Linked DNA regions of Vreelandella piezotolerans. The protein of the gene in region 1 binds, or shares a complex with, the protein of each later gene. Links are inferred from orthologs where the notes say so. Each region holds a gene or a part of one and is shown in the gene's direction. Other genes may lie near its edges.

Region 1 (9,907 bases):
GAAGTTAGCCCACAGGCTGCTGGGATCATGACCGCCCGCGAGGGTCATCATGATGGCTTCGCGCCAGCCGTTCATGGAGGCATAACCCGCTTCGATGGCAGTGTTCGCCTGCCAGCCTGCGTTCCACATACCGAAGAACATGGCCGGGAAGGTGCACATCCATACCGTGATCATGATGCGTTTCAGGTCGACGCCATCACGCACGTGAGCGGTGGTTTTTGCAACGCTGGGGGGCGAGTAGAAAATCGTATCTACCGCTTCATAGAGCGGATAGAACTTTTCGTACTTACCACCTTTGTGGAAGTGCGGCTCGAGATTATCGAGTGTTTGTCGAATACCCATCATCAGGCCTCTTTCTCGATCATGGTGAGATTGTCACGCAGGATTGGGCCGTACTCGTATTTGCCGGGGCAAACGTAGGTACATAGCGCCAGATCCTCTTCGTCCAGCTCAAGACACCCAAGCTGCATGGCAACCTCAATGTCGCCCACAATCAGCGAACGCAGCAGTTGCGTTGGCATGACATCCAACGGCATGACGCGTTCGTAGTTACCCACCGGCACCATGGCACGCTCGGAACCATTCGTCGAGGTGGTCGGCGCGTAATTGCTCAGGCCTTTGATTTTTGAAAGATAGATGCCCATCACCGAGTGGCGATTGGCACCGGGAGAGAGCCAACCCATGAACGTGCGCTTGTTGCCCTCTTCCAGCAAGCTGACTTGGTTGTGGAAACGCCCCAAATAAGTCACCTTGCCTTCTGCGGCAGCGCCAGAGAAGACCGAGCCAGAAATCACACGGGTGTCTTCTGGTTGGATGATTTCACCTGCCAAGAGTTCCTCGGTGCTCGCCCCGATACGGGTGCGCAGCAGACGAGGCTTTTCAGCACGCGGGCCACCCACCGCAACGATGCGGCTCATGTCCAGCTTACCTTCGGTAAACAGCTTACCGAACGCAATCACGTCCTGATAACCGATGTGCCACACTTTTTTGTGCAGCGCGACGGGCGAAAGGTAATGAATATGCGTGCCTACCAAGCCTGCCGGGTGCGGCCCAGCGAAACTTTCTGTCTTGACGCCGCTAATATCGCCGCCGGGTACGGAAGCGTTTGCTCCGGTGCACAGAAAAACGTTGCCCTCGGTCAGGCGGGTTAGCACCTTGAGGCCGTCTTCGAATGCTTGAGCATTTTCGTTGATGATAAAGGCGGGGTCAGCGCTCAGCGGATGGGTATCCACGGCGGTGACGAAGATATCGGCAGGCACACTGTCGATAGCTGGCGTGCGTGAGAAAGGACGCGTACGTAGAGCGGTCCACATGCCAGACTCGACGAGCTGGTCGACAACGGTTTGACGATCGAGCTGTGCTAAAGCGCCACGATCATGAGAAGCAAATGTCATCGCTTCTTCATTTTCATCGACTTTAATGACCACAGACAGTAGACGTCGTTTTTCGCCACGGTTAATAGCGACCACTTCACCACCGGCAGGCGCCGTAAAACGAACGCCGTCGATTTTCTTGTCGGTGAAGAGAAGCTGGCCTAATTTGACCTTATCCCCTTCCTGAACTTCCATGGTTGGCTTCATGCCAACATAGTCAGTGCCCAGGATTGCCACGTGACGCACAGGCTGCGCATTGTCAATACGCTGCTCGGGCGCTCCCGTGATGGGGAGATCCAGGCCTTTTTTGACTTCGATCATAGTCTCGCCCAGTTGATGGATCGGATATACGAAGGTAAGGGGTTCGAATGCTTATTTTCTGTTCAGTGAATTCTTGTTTTGCTGTTCAGATCGTTACCAGTCAGGCTCAAGCACGCTTGAACCACCCCGAAAAATCTATCGCATTATAAAGATAAGCGCGGCCAATGACCACATCCCTGATGGCCTCCAAAAGTGCTATGTGCCGTTCTAGGCCATTTGTTTCTGGAACAAAAAAACGCCACCCGAGGGTGGCGTTGATAAAACCCATGTCGCTGATACGCTAATTTAGCGTTTACCGCGTCTATAGCCGCATCGGCTTAGTGTGGCAGCTTCAAAAATTGCACGTTGGACATGTGCTGCAGAATGCGAATGACCTGGCAGCTATAGCCAAACTCATTGTCGTACCAAACATACACGACCGCGTGGTTGCCGTTGGCAATGGTCGCTTTGGCATCGACGATACCCGCATGGCGGTTGCCGACGAAATCCGACGAGACCACCTCGGCCGAGTCGACGAAATCGATCTGTTTTTGATAAGCGGAATCGATGGACATACGACGCAGATAGTCGTTGAGCGCTTCGGCGTCGGTGCCTTTCTCCAGGGTCAAATTTAGAATCGCCATGGAGACGTTCGGCGTGGGCACGCGGATGGCGTTACCGGTCAGCTTGCCTTCCAGCTCCGGCAGCGCCTTGGCAACGGCTTTGGCAGCACCGGTTTCGGTCAGCACCATGTTCAGCGCTGCGCTGCGGCCGCGACGATCGCCCTTGTGGTAGTTATCGATGAGGTTCTGATCGTTGGTGTAAGCATGGACGGTTTCCACGTGCCCCGTCACCACGCCAAACTCATCGTTGAGCACCTTGAGAACCGGCACGATGGCGTTGGTGGTGCACGATGCCGCCGAGACGATACGGTCGCTATCGCCGATCGACTCGTGGTTGATACCGAACACGATGTTTTTGATATCGCCTTTACCTGGAGCGGTCAGCAGCGCTTTTGCTGCTCCTTTACACTCCAAATGTTGCCCCAGGCCCGCTTCGTCGCGCCAGATACCGGTATTGTCGACGATGACCGCGTTGTGGATGTCATAGGCGGTGTAGTCGATGTCACTCGGAGAATCCGCATAGATCACTTGAACCACGTTGCCATTAATGGTCAGGGTACGCGCATCGGCATCGACAGTGATGGTGCCATCGAACGGGCCGTGCACAGAATCACGGCGTAGCAGGCTAGCGCGCTTCTCTAGATCTTTAGCAACGTCCCCGCGACCACGCACCACAATGGCACGTAGACGCAATAGGTTACCACCACCGGCTTTTTCGACCATGACCCGGGCCAGCAAGCGTCCAATGCGCCCAAAACCGTAAAGCACTACATCTTTTGGCTCACCCGTGCTGGCACCCGGCTGGTAGCCGTCGATGATCTCGTTCAGCTCCTTGTTCAAGAAGGCATTCAGGTCACCGCCACCTTGCCGCTTGAAGCTGACCGCCAGCTTGCCTACATCCACGTGGGCAGGCCCCAGATTCATCTCGCTCATCGCCTTGACGATGGGAAAGGTATCCGCCACGGACAGCTCGGTCCCTTCGATCTTACGCACGAAACGGTGATCTTTGAGAATGCGAATGACCGACCGCTTGATCAGAGAGCGTCCGAACATCGTGGCCACAACGTTGTTCTGGCGATAGAGCTGCCCCACTAGTGGGATCATTTGCTCCGCCAGGGCTTCGTTGTTTTGCCATTCCTGAAAAACGTTTTCGAGCGCTTGCTGACTCACGTGCGGCCTCATTGAGTTATGAACGGGGATGTCCCGAGTATTATCCGGAGCTTATTAAGGTGCCGCAATGAATGGATAGTCGCACAACATGTAGGGGTATTACAGAAAAAGGGTATTGACTACAAACGCCAATGATGCAGCGACCAAGCGATCTTAACGCCCCATGGCGCCAAAGCCTCTGCGCGAAAGGGCGGATCGTGTATGATCTTGGTTCCGTTTCTGCGCAAAACGATACCTTAATTATGTCTTCTTTCTCTCTGCTCGAACCGCCTCAGCCGCAAGGGATACGCGACACGCTTTACCTGAAAGCGCCGCCGGGCAGTGCGACTGCCTTGGCGCTCGCTCAGACAGCCGCCCATGCGCCACTGCTGGTGATCACCCCCAACACAGCCAGCGCGCAGCGTCTGGAGCAGGATCTGGCGTTTTACAGCAGCGTGCCCGTACTCCCCTTTCCCGATTGGGAAACGCTGCCCTATGACAGCTTTTCGCCGCACCAGGACATCATCTCTGCTCGGCTGAGAACGCTGCGCCAATTGCAAGATGGTGTGCGCGGCATCGTGCTCGTGCCGATCAATACGCTCATGCAGCGCCTGCCGCCGGTCTCCTATATCGCTGGCCGCGTAATGACGCTCAAGGCTGGCGCTACGTTAAACCGCGAGACGTTTCGTGAATCGCTCTCCCGGGCAGGCTATCGTGCGGTCGAAACGGTGTACGAGCCAGGTGAGTACGCCATGCGCGGCGCCATCATCGACCTGTTTGCCATGGGCATGGACGAACCGATCCGCATCGATCTCTTCGATGACGAGATCGATACACTGCGCCACTTCGATCCTGGCAGTCAGCGTTCTACGGACAAAGTCGACACCATCGAGCTGCTGCCCGCACATGAGTACTCGCTGAGTCGTAGCGCGATTGCCTGCTTCCGCGAACAGTTCGAAACGCTCTTCGACGTCGACCCGCGCCAGTGCCCACTCTACAACGACGCGCTGAAAGCGATCCCCTCTCCCGGGCTAGAGCAGTACTTACCGCTGTTCTTCGATGAAACCGCCTCCCTGTTCGAGCACGTCACCGACGACACCCGCGTCGCCCTTCTGCCAGGCGTATTTGAAGCTGCCGAGCAGCACTGGCAGGCCATCGAATCGCGTTATGTCAATCTTGGCGTCGACCCGACGCGCCCGCTCTTGCCGCCCCATCGCGCTTTTTTCCCGGTCAACGAGGTGTTTTCCGCCATCAAAGCGCGGCCGCGCCTGGAGCTCACCGAGGACGACAGCCAGCGCCACGCGCTGAGCCCACTGGCACAAGCCCTACCTACCCTCTCGATCAACGCCCGCGCCAAGCAGCCGTTGAGCGAGCTGGCCAATTTTTTGGAACAGCACTCCGACACTCGTGTGCTGTTCGTCGCGGAATCCCGCGGACGACGGGAAGCCCTGGAAGACGTCCTCGCTCCGCTGACACTGTCGTTGCCTCATAGCGACAGTTTCCAAGCGTTCCTGGCCGACACCCAACGCATGGCGATTACCGAAAGTTTGGTCGGCTGCGGCCTCTGGCTCACCGAGCCGGATGTGGCGGTGATCAGCGAAACCGAGCTGTTTGGCGACGTGGTGCGCCAAAGCCGTCGGCGGGAAAAGGCCACCGACGACAATGAATTGGCGGTAAGACACCTCTCAGAATTGCGCGAGGGCGCGCCGGTGGTTCACCAGGCCCACGGCGTGGGTCGCTACATGGGGTTGGAAACCCTAGAGGCAGGCGGTCAGGCCAATGAGTTTCTTGCCCTCTCCTACGCCGACGGCGCCAAGCTGTATGTGCCGGTGGACAGCTTACACCTCATCTCCCGCTACAGCGGCGCCGATGACGAGCTCGCCCCACTGCACAAACTAGGCTCCGATCAGTGGGAAAAAGCCCGTCGCAAAGCCGCCGAGAAAATCCGCGATACCGCTGCCGAGCTGCTCGACATCTATGCGCGCCGCGAAGCCCAGCAAGGCGTGATCTACGAAACGCCTGGGGAGGAGTACGTGCGCTTCGCGGCCAGCTTCCCCTTCGAAGAGACACCCGACCAGCAGGCGGCCATCGAGGCCGTCATCGGCGATATGGTGTCGCCCCAGCCGATGGACCGGGTGGTGTGCGGCGATGTGGGCTTCGGTAAAACCGAGGTCGCCATGCGGGCGGCATTCCTCGCCGTGCAGTCCGGCCGACAAGTCGTGGTACTGGTGCCCACCACCCTGCTAGCGCGCCAGCATTTCGAAAACTTCCGAGACCGCTTTGCCGATACCGCCGTCAATATCAGCTTGATCTCGCGTTTTACCGGCGGCAAAGAGATGACCCAAACGCTGGAGAGCATCAAAAGTGGCCAGACCGATATCGTCATCGGCACCCACAAATTGCTCTCAAAAAGCGTCGAACTACCCAAAATGGGGCTGTTGATCATCGACGAGGAGCACCGCTTTGGCGTCGCCCAGAAAGAGAAGCTCAAAACCCTGCGAGCTGAAATCGATATTCTCACGCTAACGGCTACGCCGATTCCTCGCACGCTCAACATGGCCATGAGCGGTATCCGCGATCTGTCCATTATCGCTACGCCTCCCGCTCGGCGTCTGTCGGTCAAAACCTTTGTGCAGCAGCGAGACAACAGCGTCATCAAAGAGGCGCTGCTGCGGGAGATTCTGCGCGGTGGCCAGGTGTACTTTTTACACAATGAAGTCAAAACCATCGAGAACGCGGCTGAACAGATTCGCGAACTGGTACCCGAGGCGCGCGTGGCCGTGGCCCATGGTCAGCTCCCTGAACGCAGTCTCGAGCGTGTCATGTCAGACTTCTATCATCGCCGTTTCAACGTGCTGGTTTGCTCGACCATAATCGAAACGGGGATCGACGTCCCCAGTGCCAATACCATTCTGATCGAGCGGGCCGACAAGTTTGGCTTGGCGCAACTTCACCAGCTGCGTGGCCGCGTGGGACGCAGCCATCATCAGGCTTATGCGTATCTACTGACGCCGCCCCCCAAAGCCATGACCCGCGATGCGGTCAAACGCCTCGAAGCCATCAGCGCGTCCGACGATCTCGGCGCAGGCTTCACACTGGCCAGCCACGATATGGAAATTCGCGGCGCAGGCGAGCTACTGGGCGACGAGCAGAGCGGACAGATGGAAACCATCGGCTATACCCTCTACATGGAGATGCTGGACCGGGCAGTAAAAGCGATTCGCGCAGGCAAAACCCCCAATATCGATGCCCCCTTCAATACCGGTGTCGAAATTAGCCTTAATCTGCCCGCCTTGATCCCAGATGACTACGTGCACGATGTACAGCAGCGTCTGGTCATGTACAAACGCATTGCCAACACTCAGTCGGATGCCGAGCTGAAAGAGCTCCAGGTGGAGCTAATCGACCGTTTCGGCCTACTCCCCCAGCCGTTGAAAAACCTGATACGCCAAACCAAGCTACGCCACCGAGCCGAGCAGCTCGGCGTGGCCCGCATTGAAGCGGGCGAACAGCGCGGGCGAGTGATCTTCAATAGCAGCACCGAGATCGACCCGCTAACGCTTGTCACCCTGATCCAGACATCCCCCCAGCACTACCGCCTGGACGGCTCTGACACCTTACGATTTGAATTTCCAATGGAATCGGCCGAACAGCGTTTCGAAAAGATCGAAACCCTGCTCACGACCCTCAATCAAAAAGTAGCGGCAGCGTGAACCTTGGGGCAAACTTATGTTTAAGCAGCACACATCGGTTACGCAACGCTGCCTGTTACCATGCGTACCAGCCGTGCATACATTGACTAGGATCGACCATGACCATTCGTAAGACTATCACCCGTTGGGGCCCCACTAGCCTAGCCGTATTGCTAGCAGCCAGCCTGGCGGGCCCCGCTCATGCTCAACCGTCGGCCGAACAAGCCGAGACGGCGGTGGCCATCACCGGCGATGCCGCTGCCAGTGCCGAGCAGGTTGCCGACGCCCGTGAATTGCCGCGTGGCCATTTCCGCTTACCCGAACATGGCGACATCATCGGTGAGTACTACACCGTCACCGTCGATAATCCGGAAGAGACGCTGATCGACATCGCACGTCGCCATAATATCGGTTACGAAGAGATTCGCATGGCGAATCCAGACGTTAGTCTATGGGTACCGGGTGAAGGTACCGAGGTAGTGATTCCGGCGCGCTACATTCTGCCGCCTGCGCCACGTGAGGGCGTGGTGGTCAATCTCTCCGAGCTGCGCCTTTACTACTACCCTGCCGACAATCCCGGCATTGTGGAAACCTACCCTGTCAGCGTTGGCCGCGAGGAGTTCGCAACTCCGGTAGGCATCACGCGGACCACGGTCAAAGTCAAAGACCCTGCTTGGGCACCGCCCGCCTCGATGCGTCGTGAAGCGGCTGCAAGGGGCGAGCCCGCACCCGCTATCGTTCCACCAGGGCCTGACAACCCGCTTGGCCGTCATGCCATCTTGCTGGCTATGCCGAGCTACTTGATCCACGGGACCAATCGTCCTGATGGCGTGGGTATGCGTGTCAGCCGTGGCTGTATTCGCATGTATCCGGAAGATATCGAATCGCTCTACGAGCGTCTGCCTAGCGGCACTCAAGTCAACCTGATGGACGCACCGTTCAAAGCGGGTTGGGCAGCTGACGGTACGCTGTTCGTGCAGTCTTATCCGCAGCTGGAAGAGAACGTCGGTGACTTCGAGCCGCTGCTCAATGCCATCGAGCGCGTCAGCGAACTTGCTGAAGATCAAGCGGAGATAGACTACGAACAGGTCAAGCGTGCGGTAGAAGCGCCAAATGGCCGTTTCGTGGCGCTTTACGGCCCACAGGCACCTGCTCCTGAGCCGGAACCCGAACCGCAGCCCACACAACAACTGGAAGGGATTTTGGAGGGTGTCGAGCTCTCCACTACCGTCCGTGTGGAAGGCGATGCCTGATAAGGCAAACGCCAGACAACAAAAAACCCCGCCAAGGCGGGGTTTTTCACATCTACAGCAGCCACCGAACATGCATCATGTCCGGTGGCCCAAGCAGAATTACTTCTGCATGGAACGCTGGAACATGCGGTTCATTTCTTCACGGTTCTGCTCAGACATCTGCAGAGCAGCTTGCGCGTCGCGCTGAGCTTGGTTTGCAGTGTTCAGAGCTTGTGAAGCCATGCTGCGAGCTTCTGCAGCGTCAGCTTGTGCAGATTCAGCAGTCATGCGAACTTCTTCCAGAGCGCTGGTAGAAGCACAGCCAGCCAGGATTGCCAGAGAAGCGGCAGCGGCAGTCATCTTCAGAGCAGTCTTCAGAGTCATAGTGTTCTCCTTGAGTCTTCCTTGGGTACTACGTTAAGGGTATGACAAAAAATAAGGCTAAAACGTTAGCTTAAATTTGTCTACCTGCGGTGCAGGTTCGTTACAGCGACTTGTACCAGGGTTACGTACCAGGGCACGCAAGTCAAACGCTGTTTTATAATAGACCACAGCGGTTGTCTATAGCCACGTGTTCAAAACCTAGAACTTCCTTCAACAACACAAGCCTAGCGGATCACCACGCGAGTGCCAACATCTACTAGCTGGGCGACTCGCTCGATCTCTTCGTTGGTCACCGCCACACACCCTTGGGTCCAGTGGAAGTTACCGTGAATGTCTGGATCACCGCCGCCGATCCCGTGAATGCCAATAGCGCCTCCCAGCGCCGTATTTTGCGGGGGAGAGCCAAAACGCCGGTAGTGATCGAAGTAGGCCTCGTAATCCGCTTGGGAGTAGATACCTGCGTCGAGCGCCATTCGGGCGTGAGGTGGCGTAGGATAATCGATACCGATGAAGATATGCCACTGACTTTCGTAATTAAATCGATTGATCCGAAACTCGCCCAGCGGCGTGACGTTATCACCTCGAACACGCTGGGTCTTGGCCCCACCACGGCCTAGAGAGATAGGCGCGAAGCGTTCGATCAACGCATTGCCACGGAAAATACTCAGCGTAGCTTCTTTATCGTCGATCAGCACCCATAGCTCATTGCTATGGCGCGGCACTGGCGCACGAGTAAGCAACGTCGCCACTAGGTCGGGCGGCGCATAGTCGTCGACGGTGCTGGTCGTCGCAGCGGTGGCTACGGCGGGCCAGCTCAGGGCCATCGCTAAAAATCGGCGGCGGTTCACAGGCATCATTATGGCTCTCAAAAAAACGGGCCAGCGGTGCTGACCGACAATACGTTAATGATGGCTGTTATACCTTAAAGATGCCGCCATTGTCAGCGTATTAGCAAGCAATATGCGTTGATAAGCATCGCTCGCTCTACACGATGCGCCAGCAAAACGGTGCGGTCGATGGCGCTACATCGAGCAGCCCGCACTTAGAGATCGTCGAACTCTTGCATGCTGACGACGAGCTTGCGAGCCTCTGCGTTGTGGCCTTGAGCAAGAGCATTGAAAAACGTTTCCTCTGGCTCGATTTTGGCTCTTGAC
Region 2 (9,216 bases), 1.5 Mb from region 1 along the record:
CCAGCGCCACTCCTTGGGTTTGACACGCATCCACGCAGCGCTCCACGGCGTCCGCATGGGCTTTTACCTCGGCAGGGGTCATGCTCAGCGGATGCGCCAGCGGCGGAATGATCACCGCATCGGGCGCGATGGCCTGCAGCTGGCTCGCCGAAACGGCGAGGCCCTGTTCGATTACCAGCTCGGTATCGGTGCGCCGGCTCGCTTCCCGAGCCAATGCTAAACTCAAGCAGTGCCCGGCATCCAGTATCAGCAGCTTCAAGACAGACCCTCTTCCTCAACCCAAGAACGTAAACTCGTGCGTCATGCGGTGACGAACGCCTGCCAGCGTTAGAACGGAATTTCGTCGTCGAAGTCGTCGAAATTGCCCGGATCAGGCGCACCGTAGCTGTTGTTCTGCTGGTTAGGCGCAGGCTGCTGGGGCGGCGCAGAGCGCTGCGGAGCGCCTTGATTGGGGTAACCGCCTTGTTGGGGTGGCTGCTGCTGACCATAGTTTTGGCCATAGTTCTGCTGCGGCGGGGCCTGCTGAGCAGGTGCCTGCTGGGCATAGCCACCTTGCGGCGCACCGCCGCCCTGGTAGTCACCGCTGCGGCCATCGAGCATCTGCATGTCGTTGGCGACGATCTCCGTACTGTAGCGGTCCTGGCCATTTTGATCCTGCCATTTGCGCGTTTGCAGGCGGCCTTCGATATAGACTTTCGAGCCCTTTTTCAGGTACTGCTGGGCAATTTCGGCCGTTTTGTTGAACAGCACCACGCGATGCCATTCGGTGCGCTCCTGACGCTGGCCGCTTTGACGATCCATCCAGGTATCAGAGGTGGCCAGGTTCAGGTTCGCCACCGCGGTACCGGAGGGAGTGAAACGGACTTCCGGATCCTGGCCTAAGTTGCCAATCAAAATAACTTTATTAATCCCGCGCGCCATAAGGTCGCTCCTCATCATTCATCGTGTACATTAGCGGTCACTGACAGCTGGTCACAGCTAAGCCAGCGGTGAGTCATTAGGTTCGTGGCGGCGACATCAGTCTCGACAACGCCGCCTGGTCCAATGCGTCGCGATTGACCTTCAAGTAGACCAAACGCTCTTCTGGCACGACCATCACATCTTCTACGCCGACCACGTCGGCAAGATGCTCCATCAACAGGTTCATCGCATCGGGCTGCGTTTCGTGCAGCGCCATCACTTCACTCGAGAGCGGCGGCGGCGACGGCATACGCCACATGGCCGTCCACCACCCTAGCGCCAACAAGGCACAGCCTATGAAGACGGCGTTCAACCCCCAAACGTTGGCTAACAAGCCGCCCAGCGTGCCGCCTAAAAAGGCGCCTAAAAACTGGCTGGTGGAGTACACCCCCATGGCCGTCCCCTTGGCACCCGCTGGGGCCAGCTTACTGAGCATGGAGGGCAGCGTCGCCTCCAGCAAATTAAATCCGGTGAAAAACACGAACAACCAAACGAACAGCCAACGTCCTTGCGAGAGCGGCATCCCCAGGCTCGCCAGGCTCAAGGCAATGGCCCCAATGGCCAGCAGGCACATCAGCTTCATCCGCTGACGTTTTTCCGCGACGATGACCAGCGGCACCATGGCGACGAATGACAGTGCCATGATGCCGAGATAGGCAAGCCCATGGTACTCCGCTGCTACGCCTGCATTGAGCAAGCGAAACGGAATGGCGACGAAAATGGCCATCAGTACCAAATGCAGCGCAAAAATCGATAGATCCAGTCGCCACAAATCGGGTCGAGTCATCACGCTCTTGAACTGTTTGCGATCCAGCCCAACGTCGCGGTGGCGCAACCGGCGCGGAGCGGGCGGCACCCAGCGCCATAGCACCACCAGTCCCACCAGCGTCAACAGGGCGGTAAACCAAAACACGCCGGAGAGACCGGCCCAGGCGGCCAGCCAGGGACCAAGCACCATGGCAATGGCAAACGACACGCCGATCGAAAGACCGATGGTGGCCATGGCGGCAGTGCGAACCTGCTCGCGGGTTTGATCGGCCAGTAGCGCCATGATGGCCGCCGCCACGGCGCCACCGCCCTGCAGCGCGCGCCCGGCGATCACGCCGACAATCGTATCCGCCATTGCAGCGATCACACTACCGACGGCGAAAATCACAAGCCCCATGGCAATCACTCGCTTGCGCCCGATACGATCAGAGAGCAGGCCAAACGGAATTTGCAGCGACGCCTGGGTAAGGCCATAGATGCCTAACGCGACCCCCACGAGCAGCGGCGTTGCACCTGCCAACGTATCAGCATAGAGCGCGAGTACCGGCAGAACCATGAAGAGTCCCAGCATACGAGACGCGTAAAGGCCAGCCAAGCCGCTGATTGCACGGCGTTCAGCGGCCAGCAGCAGTGCGGAAACCTTGCGCATAGTGCCCTTGTGTATGGTGGATGGGCCAGAACGGCCTGAGATAACCGACCATTCTAGCGCTTTGTCACCACGCTGGAAACGCCAGCGCGGTGGCGACAGCAGAGACAGTTTTGCCGGGAAGGGTACAGCAAACGTATAATTACGCTTTTGCCACGCGATTCGAGGTGTTGATGGACAGCATTCTGGTCAGGGGTGCCCGCACCCACAACCTCAAGCAGATCGATGTGGAGCTGCCCCGTGACAAACTGATTGTCATTACCGGGCTCTCCGGCTCCGGCAAGTCATCGCTGGCGTTCGATACGCTCTACGCGGAGGGGCAGCGTCGCTACGTGGAGTCGCTTTCCACCTACGCGCGACAGTTCCTGTCGATGATGGAAAAACCCGATGTGGATCACATCGAGGGACTCTCTCCGGCCATTTCCATCGAGCAGAAGTCCACCTCGCATAACCCTCGCTCGACGGTCGGTACGATCACCGAAATTTACGACTACCTGCGCCTGCTGTTTGCCCGCGCCGGCACACCGCGCTGCCCCGAGCACGGGGAAGACCTAGAAGCCCAGACCATCTCGCAAATGGTCGACCAAGTCATGAATCTCGCCGAAGGCACCAAGCTAATGCTGCTGGCCCCAGTGGTGAAGGGTCGCAAAGGCGAGCATTTACAATTGCTCAGCGAGCTGCGTGCCCAGGGGTTCGTGCGGGTGCAGATCGACGGTCAAGTGCTCGAACTCGACGACATCGCACCGTTGGATAAGCGTAAAAAACACGATATCAGCGTGGTGGTCGACCGCTTCAAAGTACGCGACGACATTGCCCAGCGGCTGGCAGAGTCGTTCGAGACGGCGCTGAACCTGGCCGACGGCACGGCGATGATTCACTTCATGGATGGCGAGCAGGAGGATCTCGCCTTTTCATCGCGCTTTGCCTGTCCGGTGTGTGGCTACTCGCTCTCCGAACTCGAGCCGCGCATGTTCTCTTTCAACAACCCGGCGGGGGCCTGCCCGACCTGCGATGGCTTGGGCGTTCAACAATACTTCGACCCCGACAAGCTCATCAGCCACCCGGAGCTCTCTCTGGCGGAAGGCGTCATTAAAGGGTGGGATCGGCGCAACATTTATTACTTCACCCAGTTACAAGCACTGGCCAAGCACTACCGCTTCGAGCTGGAAACGCCCTGGCAGGACTTAGCGCGACACGAGCGCGACATCATTCTCAACGGCAGCGGTAATGAGCAAATTCCGTTCGTGTACGTGGGGGATCGCGGCCGCAAAGTCACTCGGGAACATGCGTTCGAGGGTGTCTTGCCCAATATGCAGCGCCGCTATCGCGAAACCGAGTCCAACATGGTGCGCGACGATCTCGCCAAGTATATCGCCGTCCAGCCGTGTACGACCTGCGGCGGCTCGCGGCTACGCAAAGAGTCGCGTCATGTCTACGTGGACGAACACAACATTGCCGATATCGTCCACCTGCCGATTGGCGAGGCGTGGAACTACTTTGCCGAGCTCGACTTACCCGGTCGTAAAGGCGAGATCGCCGCCAAGATCGTCAACGAGATCCACGCGCGCCTGGAGTTCTTGGTCAACGTGGGCCTGGACTACCTGAACCTGGAGCGCAGCGCCGACACCCTCTCGGGCGGCGAAGCCCAGCGCATTCGTCTGGCCAGCCAGATCGGCGCGGGGCTGGTAGGCGTCATGTACATCCTGGACGAGCCCTCCATCGGCCTGCACCAGCGGGATAACGATCGCCTGTTGAAAACCCTGGAGCGGCTGCGCGACCTGGGCAACACCGTGATCGTGGTCGAACACGACGAGGACGCCATTCGCGCGGCGGACCATGTGCTGGACATTGGCCCCGGTGCCGGGGTGCACGGCGGTGAAATCGTCGCCCAAGGCACGCCTCAGCAGGTGATGGACAACCCTCACTCACTGACCGGTCAATATCTCTCTGGCACCCGCGAAATTGCCGTGCCGCCCTATCGCATTCCCGGCAATCCCGATAAGCAGCTAGTGGTACACGGCGCGACTGGCAATAATCTGCAAAACGTCACCCTCAGCCTGCCGCTCGGGCTCTTCATTGCCGTCACCGGAGTATCCGGTTCGGGCAAGTCGACGCTGATCAACGGCACCCTGATGCCGATTGCGGCCCGCGAGCTCAACCGTGCCACCACGCTCACTCCCGCGCCATATGAGAAGGTCGAGGGCCTCGATCAGCTCGATAAAGTGATCGATATCGACCAGAGTCCGATTGGTCGCACGCCGCGCTCTAATCCGGCCACCTACACCGGCATTTTCACGCCCATTCGTGAGCTGTTTGCGGGCACCCAAGAGGCACGTTCACGGGGCTACAAACCGGGCCGCTTCAGCTTCAACGTCAAAGGTGGGCGCTGCGAGGCGTGCCAGGGCGAAGGCATGATCAAGGTCGAGATGCACTTTCTGCCGGATATCTACGTGCCTTGCGACGTGTGCAAAGGGAAGCGCTATAATCGCGAAACGCTGGATATTCATTACAAGGGTAAAACCATCCACGAAGTGCTGGAGATGACCGTGGAGGACGCCCTGGCATTTTTCAGCCCAGTGCCTGCCATCGCCCGCCGCCTACAAACGCTGATGGACGTTGGGCTTTCGTACATTCGCTTGGGCCAGAGCGCGACCACCCTCTCTGGCGGTGAAGCCCAGCGAGTGAAGCTCGCCCGCGAACTCGCCAAGCGCGACACCGGGAAAACGCTCTATATTCTGGATGAGCCCACCACGGGACTGCATTTCGAGGATATTCGCCAACTGCTCACGGTCTTGCATCGCCTGCGCGATCACGGCAATACCATCGTGGTGATCGAGCACAATCTGGATGTGATCAAGACCGCTGACTGGCTAATCGACCTGGGCCCGGAAGGCGGCTCGGGTGGCGGACAAATCATTGCCGAAGGCACCCCGGAGCAGCTTGCCAAGCAGCACGTCTCGCATACAGGGCGCTTTTTGGCCCCGCTTCTCGAGCGGGGTCACCGCGCGTCAACCACCTCTTAAGCGGCCGTCCCGGCGCAAACGCGCCGGGAGACGCAAAAGAGCGAGCATGCCGCGTGACGACTGCTTATAGTAAGTAACGACGCCGTTTAACAAAGGTGGTTTGCACGAGGAGAAGCACGCGTGGAACAGGATAAGAGCTGCATTATTCGCCACTTTAGCCACTACTGTACGCTGACAGACGACGAAAAGCAGTTGCTCAATTCACTCGAAGAGAGCCCTGACGACATCAAGGCTGGTTCGCTACTATGGGAGATGGGCGCCCCTGCCAACGAGTTTTGCACGCTGCGCAGCGGCTGGGCTTACTCTTACCGTCACCTAGAAAATGGTGATCGGCAGATTCTCGAAGTTTTCCTCCCTGGGGACATCATCGGCCTGCGGGAGTTTGCGTTTTCTCAGCGTCTCGAGAACGTGCGCATGATTACGGACGGAGTGGTCTGCCATTTCCCCCATAAACGGATGCTCGATCTCTTTCGTGAGTCGCTGCCGCTCACCTCGGTGATGTTCGCCATCGGCAGCCGTCAGCAGGCGCTGCTCACCGAACGGTTGGTGAACCTCGCACGGCGCAGCGCGCGCCAAAAGATGGCCCACTTCCTCCATGAAATGTACCTGCGCCTACGCCAAACCAATGACGATATTAGTGGGCAGTTCCGTCTCCCGCTCTCCCAAGAGCAGCTGGCCGATATTCTGGGGCTGAGCCCGGTGCATGTCAGCCGCACGTTCAGCGCGCTCAGCGAGGATGGTTTGGTCTTCCGCGACCGCCACCACGTGTCGATTCCCGACCTGGATGCGCTGGCCACGGAAGGAGAGTTCGATGACTGCTACCTGACCGATAACGTCCGCCCCCTGCTCGACGGTTGATCCTCCGATGACGGCTGATGCGACGTGTGCCGCCCGCTGGCCCAGCGCGCAGCACTTAGCAAAGGGGCGCGTCAGCCACACTTGGACCAGCCGCATCCGGCGTAGCAGGTAGGACAGCCATCCATCATGATCAAGTCCCCTCGGCACTCGGGGCAGGTGCCCACGGTGGCCGGCGCGCCGCTAGCGGATACAGGCGCGCCTGAGGCCTCATCGACAGTTGGACGCTCCTCGGGCTGCCAAGCATGGCCATGCTGCATTCGGTGGGCGTAGCGGGCAACCAGCGTCTCGACCGGCACTTGGTGGCCGTCCTGATCCAGAAAGCCACGCCGATAGAGAATCTGCTGAATCGACCAAGCAATCGCCGCCACTTCAGAATCGTGAAACATGGGCTTATTCCAGCGATTCATGCCACAGCGCACCAACCCCTTATCCCAGGCCACCTTGCGAAGATCCGCCACGGCCTGCGTGACATAGCCGCCCCGCGCCGCTAGCGACAGGCTACGCATCGTGGCAGTGATCCACTGATGCTCGCTGGAGAGCTGGCCCGACGGAAAGAAAAACTCCACCGGGCGCTCGATCACCACGCGCTGACCACCGACCACCCCCTCCACCGGCATGAACGACACCAGCAAATAGACCTTCTTACGCCCTTCGGCCCCCACGTAGGAGATCTTCTCCGACACCGCCTCCAGCGTCCCCTCCGGACGCGAGGGGATACGGACCGTCAGCGGGTCCTCCTCGGCCAACACGGGCTCGGGGGTAGGCCGTTCCGGCTGTTTGATTCGGTAACCGACAATTTTCGACGTGATTTCGACCGCCATAACGCTCTCTCCCAATGTTTGACCGTTGCTCAAGCCTACGCGTGCGCTGGTTACCACTTACCGTAAGTGCCCTCTTTCAAGGCATCGAACAGGTTGGCCGCGTTGTGCTCCTCACCGTCATAGAGCACTTTTTCATCGCCCGTCAGTTCCAGCGTTTCGCCACTCTCTAGTTCGAAGACGTAGGTGGTGTTCTTGAGATCGTCTTCCCGCACCAGCACCCCTTGAAACGCTTCTGGATTGAAGCGGAAGGTCGTGCAGCCTTTCAAACGGCTCTCATACGCCTGCAAATAGAGGTCTTGGAACTGCTCGAACGGGAACTCGGTCGGCACGTTGACCGTTTTAGAAATGGCAGAATCTACCCACTGCTGCGCGGCGGCCTGCACGGCGACGTGCTGTTCGGGCGACACCGAGTCGGCGGTGATGAAGTAATCCGGCAGATCGCTTTCTACCGCATCGGCAGCGATGAAGTGGCGATAGGCGGCCAGCTCGAAGGAGACCACTTCCACCTGCTCCTTGGTCTTTTTGCCGGACTGAATGATGTTGCGGAAATAGCGATGTGAGAACGACGGCTCGATACCATTCGAGGCGTTGTTGCCCATGGAGAGCGAAATGGTGCCCGTCGGGGCAATCGAGCTGTGATGAGTGAACCGCGCGCCGTGCTCGGCGAGCTGCGCCACCAAGTCCGGCTCCAGCTCGGCCACTTTGGCCATGTATTGGCTATAGCGGGCATGCAGAATGCGGCCCGGCACTTTGTCACCGACCTCGTAACCGTCGCTGGCCAGCTGTGGGCGCTCGCGCATCATTTTTGGCGTGATGGTGTGCTCCTCTTCGAGCACCGGCGCCATGCCCTTCTCTTTAGAGAGTTCCAGCGCTTGCTTCCACCCTTCCAACGCGAGGTGACGACTCACTTCCTCAGTGAACGTCAGCGATGCCTGAGAACCGTAGGGTATCTTCAACATGGTCAGTGTCGAACCGAGCCCTAAAAAGCCCATGCCGTGGCGGCGCTTGGCTTCGATTTCGCGCTGCTGTTGGGGAAGCGGCAGTCCGGCGATTTCCACTACGTTATCGAGCATTCGGGTAAAGATCGCCACGACGTTACGATAGCGCTCCCAGTCGAAGCGCGGCTCGGCGCTAAACGGTTCGATCACGAACTTGGTCAAGTTGACCGATCCCAGTAGACAGGCCCCTTCTGGTGGGAGCGGTTGTTCACCACAGGGGTTGGTCGCGCGAATATCTTCACAGAACCAGTTGTTGTTCATACGGTTGACCTGATCGATCAAGATGAAGCCTGGCTCGGCGTAGTCGTAGGTGGAGGCCATGATCGTGTCCCACAGCTCGCGGGCCTTGATCACTTCGACAATGCGGCAGGCCACGCGCCCCTGATCATCCACCGTGTAGCCCTCTTCGATCACCGGCCAGTCGCGGTAAATGATGTCGTCAGCACTAACGTCCTCTTTTTCACCTGGGTGCAGCGGAAAAGCCAGCGGCCAGTCGGCGTTGTGCTTCACTGCTTCCATGAACTCGTCGGTGATCAGCAGGCTAAGGTTAAACTGGCGCAGCCGCCCGGCTTCACGCTTGGCCTGGATGAAGTCCCGCACGTCGGGGTGACCGACATCGAAGGTCCCCATCTGGGCACCGCGACGTCCCCCGGCGGATGCCACGGTGAAACACATCTTGTCATAGATATCCATGAAGGCCAGCGGGCCATTGGTGCCCGCGCCTGCGCCAAACACGAAAGCGCCTTTGTGTCGCAGCGTCGAAAAGTCGTAGCCAATGCCCGCGCCCGATTTCAAGGTCATCCCAGCATCGACCACGGAATCGAGAATATCGCGCATGGAGTCATGGATGGTACGCGAGACGGTGCAATTGATCAGACTGACGGCGGGTTTGTAGGCGTCGGCACCGGCATTGGAGAGAATACGGCCGGCGGGAATCGCGCCGTTCTCCAACGCCCAACGGAACTTGGGCAGCCACTCGTCAGCGTGCTCGCCCTCGACGGCCGCTAGCGCGCGCGCCACGCGTTCGAACGTCGCCGAGACATCCTGATCTACCGGCTGGCCATGGCGATCTTTCAACCGATATTTGGCATCCCAGATCTCTCTTGAGGGGGCCTGCAGAGGGACCTCACTGGATGTCTTCA

Evidence for each region.
Region 2: the proteins of mfd (region 1) and uvrA are in contact, whole or in part, in a crystal structure (PDB 4DFC), measured with the Escherichia coli proteins. The link is inferred for Vreelandella piezotolerans from one-to-one orthologs.

The regions. Positions count from the first base shown.
Region 1 is NZ_CP048602.1:1,627,955-1,637,861, reverse strand. Bases 3,316-7,358 are described here. They hold mfd (transcription-repair coupling factor), read left to right. Parts: upstream 3,316-3,708; coding sequence 3,709-7,158; downstream 7,159-7,358. Other genes in these bases: GYM47_RS07450 (L,D-transpeptidase family protein), read left to right, coding at 7,257-7,358; GYM47_RS07460 (glyceraldehyde-3-phosphate dehydrogenase), read right to left, coding at 3,316-3,466. In the rest of the region: GYM47_RS07470 (NADH:ubiquinone reductase (Na(+)-transporting) subunit B), read right to left, coding at 1-345; GYM47_RS07465 (Na(+)-translocating NADH-quinone reductase subunit A), read right to left, coding at 345-1,694; more of GYM47_RS07460, read right to left, coding at 2,012-3,315; more of GYM47_RS07450, read left to right, coding at 7,359-8,390; GYM47_RS07445 (Lpp/OprI family alanine-zipper lipoprotein), read right to left, coding at 8,490-8,753; GYM47_RS07440 (L,D-transpeptidase family protein), read right to left, coding at 8,978-9,610; GYM47_RS07435 (2-hydroxyacyl-CoA dehydratase), read right to left, coding at 9,796-9,907. UniProt on the Escherichia coli protein: Couples transcription and DNA repair by recognizing RNA polymerase (RNAP) stalled at DNA lesions. Mediates ATP-dependent release of RNAP and its truncated transcript from the DNA, and recruitment of nucleotide excision repair machinery to the damaged site.
Region 2 is NZ_CP048602.1:153,194-162,409, reverse strand. The notes cover bases 2,246-5,597. They hold uvrA (excinuclease ABC subunit UvrA), read left to right. Parts: upstream 2,246-2,547; coding sequence 2,548-5,397; downstream 5,398-5,597. Other genes in these bases: GYM47_RS00700 (Crp/Fnr family transcriptional regulator), read left to right, coding at 5,518-5,597; GYM47_RS00710 (MFS transporter), read right to left, coding at 2,246-2,377. Outside these bases: GYM47_RS00720 (sugar nucleotide-binding protein), read right to left, coding at 1-259; ssb (single-stranded DNA-binding protein), read right to left, coding at 328-921; more of GYM47_RS00710, read right to left, coding at 998-2,245; more of GYM47_RS00700, read left to right, coding at 5,598-6,255; GYM47_RS00695 (ribonucleoside-diphosphate reductase), read right to left, coding at 6,327-7,076; GYM47_RS00690 (adenosylcobalamin-dependent ribonucleoside-diphosphate reductase), read right to left, coding at 7,127-9,216. UniProt on the Escherichia coli protein: The UvrABC repair system catalyzes the recognition and processing of DNA lesions. UvrA is an ATPase and a DNA-binding protein. A damage recognition complex composed of 2 UvrA and 2 UvrB subunits scans DNA for abnormalities.